DNA from 2 places in the Candidatus Pelagibacter sp. HIMB1587 genome. Region 1 is predicted to be linked to the other one. Evidence: riboswitches for the same ligand, from Rfam matches in the RefSeq annotation. Region 1 holds a riboswitch; the other holds the start of a gene.

Region 1 (3,424 bases):
ATGTAGCGCATGCAAAGCTGCAGCAGTAGGAGATGGAACCCATGCACAATTTGCACCTGCTTTTAAATGTCCAGTTTTTTGCTCCATCATATCTTTCATTTTATCTGGCATTGCCCACATACCTTTTCCAATTTGAGCTTTTCCAGAAAATCCACATTTTATTCCAATATCAACATTATTGTTTTCATAGGCTGTAATCCACTTTGAAGTTTTCATGTCACCTTTTTTAATCATCGGACCAGCTTCCATAGAGGTGTGCATTTCATCACCAGTTCTGTCTAGAAATCCTGTATTTATAAAGAAAACTCTATTTTTTAACGATCTAATGCACTCTTTTAAATTAGCTGAAGTTCTTCTTTCCTCATCCATTATTCCAATCTTGCAGGTGTATTTTGGCAAACCTAAAACTTCCTCAACTTTTGAGAAAAGCAAATCAGTAAATGCAGTTTCATCTGGTCCATGCATTTTTGGTTTCACAATATAAATAGAACCAGTTCTTGAATTGTTTTTTTTTTTAATATCATGAAGGGCAGCAGCTGTAGTAATGAATGCATCCATTATTCCTTCTGGAACTTCACTACCATCTTTTAAAATTATTGATGGATTAGTCATTAAGTGACCAACATTTCTAACTAGCAGTAAACTTCTTCCATGAAGCTTTAAACCTTTTCCATCTTTTGAAATATAGCTTCTATTAGGATTAAGTTTTCTTTCAAATAATTTTCCTTCTTTTTCAAATTTTGATTTTAGATCACCTTTCATTAGACCTAGCCAATTTCTGTAACAAACAATTTTATCTTCTGCATCTACAGCAGCTACACTATCTTCGTTATCACATATAGTTGACACCGCAGATTCTAAAATTATGTCACTAATACCAGCATGATCTTGTTGAGCCGCAAAAGCTCTTGAATCTTTTAAAATTTCTATATGTAAATTGTTATTTTTTAAAATTATTGCAGACGGGTTGTCAGCTTCACCCCTATGACCAATAAACTTATTCTCATCTACCAAATCATAAATATCAGCACCTTTTAAAGCTTTAAATTTTCCATACTTAACCGCGAAACTTGTAATTTTTTGCCAACTCAATCCTGCTAATGGAAAATATTTATCTAAAAAATCTCTTCCATATTTTATTACCATCTCACCTCTTAACGGATCGTATCTTTCAGATACGCTATCTTCTGATTGTTCAATTACATCTGTTCCATACAGACTATCGTATAAGCTCATCCATCTAGCATTAGCTGCATTTAATGTGTATCTCGCATTCATAACTGGTACAACAAGTTGAGGCCCTGCAATACTTGTTATTTCCTCATCAACATTTTGAGTTGATATTTCAAAATCGTCACCTTCTTCTTTCAAATAACCAATTTCTGTTAGAAATTTTTTATATTCCGACAAATTAAATTCATTTCCCTTATTTTTTATATGCCAATTGTCTATTTGTTTTTGTAAGTCTTCTCTAAATTTTATTAATTCTTTATTTCTAGGTGCTAATTCATTGACTGTTTTCTCAAACCCTGACCAAAAATTATCAACAGATAGATCTGTTTCTTTTAATAGCTCGTCGCTAATAAATTGAGAAAGTTTTTCAGATACTTTTAAAGTATTTATATTTATATATTTTTCTTGCATATCACCTAAATTACCCCATCTGTATTTTTGCCTGAGAGTTTTGCTCCTTCGGCGGAATTAATTCTCTTTCCAGAGTGTTATGCAACTATCGGTCCTTTTTACCTGAGAGTTTCCGGGGTGGTTGCTCCTTCGGTGCTAAATTTATTAGTCTCTCCCGATAGCAAAGTATGTATCTTCTTCTAGAAAAGAGTCAATTAATAACAATTACACTTTAAATTAAATATCATTTTATTGCCTTTTTTATGAATTAACCATCCGCTATAACCATATTATGAAAAATTATCTTAATTTTGAAACTGAGATTAAAGATTTAGAGACAGAATTGGAAAAATTAAAAGATCCCTACAATCAAGAGGGATTGTCAGAAGTAGATACGCAAAAAATTTCAAAAACACAAGTTGAGTTAGATCAAAAATTAAATGATATATATTCAAACCTAGATCCATGGCAAACCACCATGGTTGCAAGACATGAAGACAGACCAAAGTCTAAATTTTTCATAGATAATTTATTCGAAGATTTTATTTCTCTATCTGGAGACCGTTACTATGGAGAAGATAAATCTGTACTTACAGGTTTTGCAAAATTCAATGGTTATTCGGTTTTGGTTATTGGCCAAGAAAAGGGTGAAGATTTAGATAGTAGAATTGAAAGAAATTTTGGGATGATGCGACCTGAGGGTTACAGAAAAACTATTCGATTAATGAATTTAGCAAATAAATTTAAAATTCCAATTATCTCTTTTATAGATACGCCAGGTGCTTATCCTGGTGTTGGTGCAGAGGAAAGAGGTCAAGCTGAGGCAATAGCAAAATCGATTGAATGTTGCATGGAACTTAAGGTGCCAACTATTGCAATAATTATAGGAGAAGGTGGCTCAGGTGGTGCGATTGCATTAGCATCGTCTAACAAAGTTATCATGCTAGAAAATGCTATTTATTCAGTTATATCTCCTGAAGGCTGCGCAACTATATTGTGGAGAGATCCAAAAAAAATGCTTGATGCAGCAAAAGCAATGAAGCTTTCTGCAAAAGATTTATTAAAATTAAAAGTTATTGATGAAATAATCCCAGAACCTTTAGGTGGTGCTCACAGGGATAGAGACCTGATGCTAGACAATGTTAGAAAATCTATTTCTAAAAATTTAGATCAATACAAAGAAATGACTTCAGAAGATATAACGAATGAAAGAAAAAATAAATTTTTAAAAATTGGAAGAAATGATGGTTTTATGAACAATGTAGAAGATTTAAGCAATTTGACTATTAAGAAAAATAATTTTGATAATATTTTCAAATCAAAAAAATTATTATTTGGTATTGGTGCAGGTTTATTATTTTTAGTTTCCTTATTTTTTCTTTTTTAAGAATTATAAAGCTCCATGGCAATGTTTAAACTTCTTGCCTGATCCACAGAAGCAAGGTTCATTTCTTCCCATTTTTTTGGTTTGTGGTTTTGGATTTACTCTTTCCTCATTGGAAGGTCTTTCTTCTGTTATAACTTTTAAATTCATTAAAATTGTAACGTAGTCTAATTTTAGTTTTTCTAATAAATTTGAAAATAAATCAAAAGCTTCTTTTTTATATTCAACTAAAGGATCTCTTTGACCGTAAGATCTTAATCCAATTACTTGTCTAAGTTGTTCTAAATATTGTATATGTGATTTCCAATTCAAATCTATTGTTTGCAAAAATATTCTTTTTTCAATTTCTTTTGCATGCTGCTCGTTTAGAACTTTAATTCTTTCATTACGTGTCTCATTAAATTTTGAGGATATTTG
Region 2 (3,424 bases), 590 kb from region 1:
TTAGAGAACGGTCAAAAAATAAATATCTTAAATATTAATACAGAACAAAGTAAAAAAAAAACTAACTATATAAATTCTAAAGTTGAAAATATCAGAGTAATAAAAGGACCAAACTTTGATTATTTTTCAGAGGAAGGAAAAAAAATATTTTTTGAAAAAGAATTTTCTGTATCAAAACTTTCAGATAGAATGGGGATGCGTTTAGAAGGTCCAAAAATTGAAAATATTGTAAACACCAATATTAAATCAGAAGGTTTGTTAAAAGGGGTCATTCAGGTACCAGCAGATGGAAACCCAATTATTATGCTGTCAGACCATGGTACTATTGGAGGGTATCCAAAAATTGGGGTGGTAGCTAGTGTTGATTATGATCGATTGGTACAAATATCACCTGGCTCAAAAATCAAATTTAAAGAGATAAATTTATCTGATGCTGAAACTTTGTTTAAATTATATGAGATGGACACTCAGAACTTACTTAATCAAATATAATGAATATTATCAGAAAACTTCCTGGACCCTTCTTAGTATTTCTAGGTGCATGTAGTCTTAGTTTTGGAGGTTTGATTGTAAAATCATTTGAGGGAGCAACTCTTTGGCAAATATTATTTTGGAGAACGGTATTCTTCCTAATTGTTATTAGCTTGTATTTAACTTTAACTTATAAGAAACAAGTATTTAGATCCTTTTATAATTTAGGATTTCCTGGTTTCTTTGGTGGATTTATTTTATCACTTGGTTTTAGTGGTTATGTGTTCGCCATGTATAACACAACAGTTGCTAATGCTAATTTTATAATTCAAACACAAACAATCTTTTTAGCAATATTTGGTTACTTTTTTTTAAAAGAAAAAATTTCAGCAATTACTCTTACTTCAATAATTCTTGCAATTTCAGGAATACTTTTAATGGTTGGAAGTTCTTTATCTCCAGGTCAAATGTCTGGAAATATTGCAGCTTTCATAATGCCAATATCCTTTGCTACATTAATTTTGGTAGTAAGAAAATATCCAACTGTTGATATGGTTCCTGCTCAATTTGTTGCAGGTGTTTTTGCGTTGTTAATAGGTTTCCTAATGTCAGAAAAAATAATGATATCTCCTAATGATATTTTTTTAGGATTTTTAGCTGGGTTTTTACAATTAGGATTAGGTTTTATCTTTATTACTATCGGAGCTCAACGAACACCATCGGCAATGGTTGGAATCATAATGCTAACAGAAGCAGTGCTAGGTCCCTTATGGGCGTGGTTGTTTATAAATGAACAGCCACCGTTCATAGTAATTATTGGAGGATCAATAGTTATTTTTGCAGTTTTACTTCAATTTTACAATTTATATACCTCAGAAAAAAAAGCGATCTAATAACATTTGACATTAAACAGTATTTATTAGAATATTTGTTAACGGGAGAGATCACAAACTTTGTGACACCGAAGGAGCAACCGCCCAGGAAACTCTCAGGTAAAAGGACCGTATTATATTAACTCTGGAAAGAGATTGAGTTCTCGCCGAAGGAGTAAAACTCTCAGGCAAAAATACAGATGGGTACGACAGAGTTAGTATGGGAAAAAAAACATCTTTAAACAAACTTCATCAAGATAACCAAGCTAAATTTGTAGAATTTGCTGGATATGAAATGCCCATACAATACAGCAAAGGGATTGTTGAGGAGCATAAATTCACAAGATCAAATTCAGGTATTTTTGATGTGTCTCATATGGGTCAATTATTTATTCATGGTGGAGATGACTTAACTGCTGATCTTGAAAAAATTTTTCCACTTGATTTAAAAAATTTGAAACAAAACTGTTCTAAATATAGTTTTTTAATGAACGATAGTGCTGGAATTCATGATGATTTGATAATCACTAAAATTGAAAAAGGATATTTAATTATTTTAAACGCAGCATGCAAAGATAATGATTTTAAAATTTTATCAGATTTACTGAACAGTAAATATGAAATGGTTCTTGATGATCAAAGAGCATTAATTGCAATTCAAGGTCCAAAGTCAGTTGAGATTTTAAATGACATAATAGAAGGTGTTGAAAAACTTAATTTTATGACAGGGAACTGGTTTGATTATAAAGATCAAAAAGCTTTTGTTACAAGGTCTGGTTATACTGGAGAGGATGGTTTTGAAGTGTCTATTAATAACGATTTAGCCGAAGGATTTACTCAGAATTTGATGGAAAAAGGAGCACAACTTATAGGACTTGGGGCAAGAGATACCTTGAGATTAGAGGCTGGATTGTGCTTATATGGACATGAACTTGATACAGAAAAAACACCAATTGAAGCAAACTTAAAGTGGGCGATTTCTAAAGAGAGAATTTCAAATGGTGGATTTGTTGGTTCTGAAAAAATTATGAAAGAAATAGAAGAGGGTACCTCTAAAATTAGAATTGGCATCAAGCCAGAAGGAAGATTGATTGCTAGAGAAAAAACTAAAATATTTGATGAGACAGAAAAACTTATTGGTGAGGTTACAAGCGGAACTTTTGGCCCAAGTGTAAATGGTCCAATAGCAATGGGCTACATAGATAAAGAGTTTTCCAAAGTTGATACAAAAATTTTACTGGAAGTAAGAGGAAAAAAACATCCTGCAAGTGTTTGCGGGTTACCATTTTATAAAAAAAGTTACGTGAAAGGAGTAAACTAATGAGTGAAGTTAAATTTTCAAAAGAGCATGAGTGGATTACAGTAGAGGGCGATGTTGCCACCATTGGAATTACAAAGCATGCAACAGAAATGTTGGGAGATATTGTTTTTGCTGAGTTACCTGAAAAAGGTTCAAGCGTTGAAAAAGATGGCACAGCAGGAGTAGTTGAGTCAACTAAAGCTGCAAGTGATGTTTATACTCCAGTAAGTGGTGAAGTAGTTGATACTAACCAAGCTATAGTAGATGATCCTGCTAAAATTAATGAAGACCCTGAGGGATCAGCTTGGTTTTTCAAACTTAAATTGAAAGATAGTTCAGAAATGGACAGCTTAATGAATAAAGAAGAATACGATAAATTTGCAAAGGAGAGTGCTAGCTAATGTTACATAACTCACAAAAAGACTTTTTAAAAAGACACATTGGGCCTTCAGAAGAAGATCAAAATAAAATGCTGAAGGAGCTTAATTATAATTCATTAGACGATTTAATAAAAAGTACAGTTCCAGAAAAGATACAATTGAAAGATGGATTAAATATAGGAGAGTCTAATTCTGAGTATGAAGCATTAAGAAAATTGAAAGCAATTTCAAAAAAAAATCAAATTTATTCTAATTTTATTGGCATGGGTTACTATGGAACTTACACTCCGTATGTAATTTTAAGAAATATTTTAGAAAATCCAGGTTGGTATACATCATATACTCCTTATCAGCCTGAAGTAGCACAAGGAAGACTAGAAATGCTTCTAAACTTTCAGCAA

What was found. A riboswitch is a leader RNA that binds a small molecule or an ion and turns the genes downstream of it on or off. The one in region 1 is predicted to bind glycine.
Region 2: another riboswitch for glycine. It lies ahead of gcvT (glycine cleavage system aminomethyltransferase GcvT); the one in region 1 lies ahead of ACTTBE_RS04600 (malate synthase G).

What each region holds. Positions count from the first base shown of each region.
Region 1 covers NZ_JBNAJJ010000002.1:24,283-27,706, reverse strand. The annotation lists gene ACTTBE_RS04600 (malate synthase G) at 1-1,644, opposite strand, end outside; glycine riboswitch at 1,724-1,811, opposite strand; gene ACTTBE_RS04595 (acetyl-CoA carboxylase carboxyltransferase subunit alpha) at 1,916-3,010, shown strand; gene secA (preprotein translocase subunit SecA) at 3,014-3,424, opposite strand, start outside.
Region 2 covers NZ_JBNAJJ010000002.1:618,603-622,026, forward strand. The annotation lists gene ACTTBE_RS07665 (biotin-dependent carboxyltransferase family protein) at 1-492, shown strand, start outside; gene ACTTBE_RS07670 (DMT family transporter) at 492-1,364, shown strand; glycine riboswitch at 1,396-1,485, shown strand; gene gcvT (glycine cleavage system aminomethyltransferase GcvT) at 1,564-2,664, shown strand; gene gcvH (glycine cleavage system protein GcvH) at 2,664-3,044, shown strand; gene gcvP (aminomethyl-transferring glycine dehydrogenase) at 3,044-3,424, shown strand, end outside.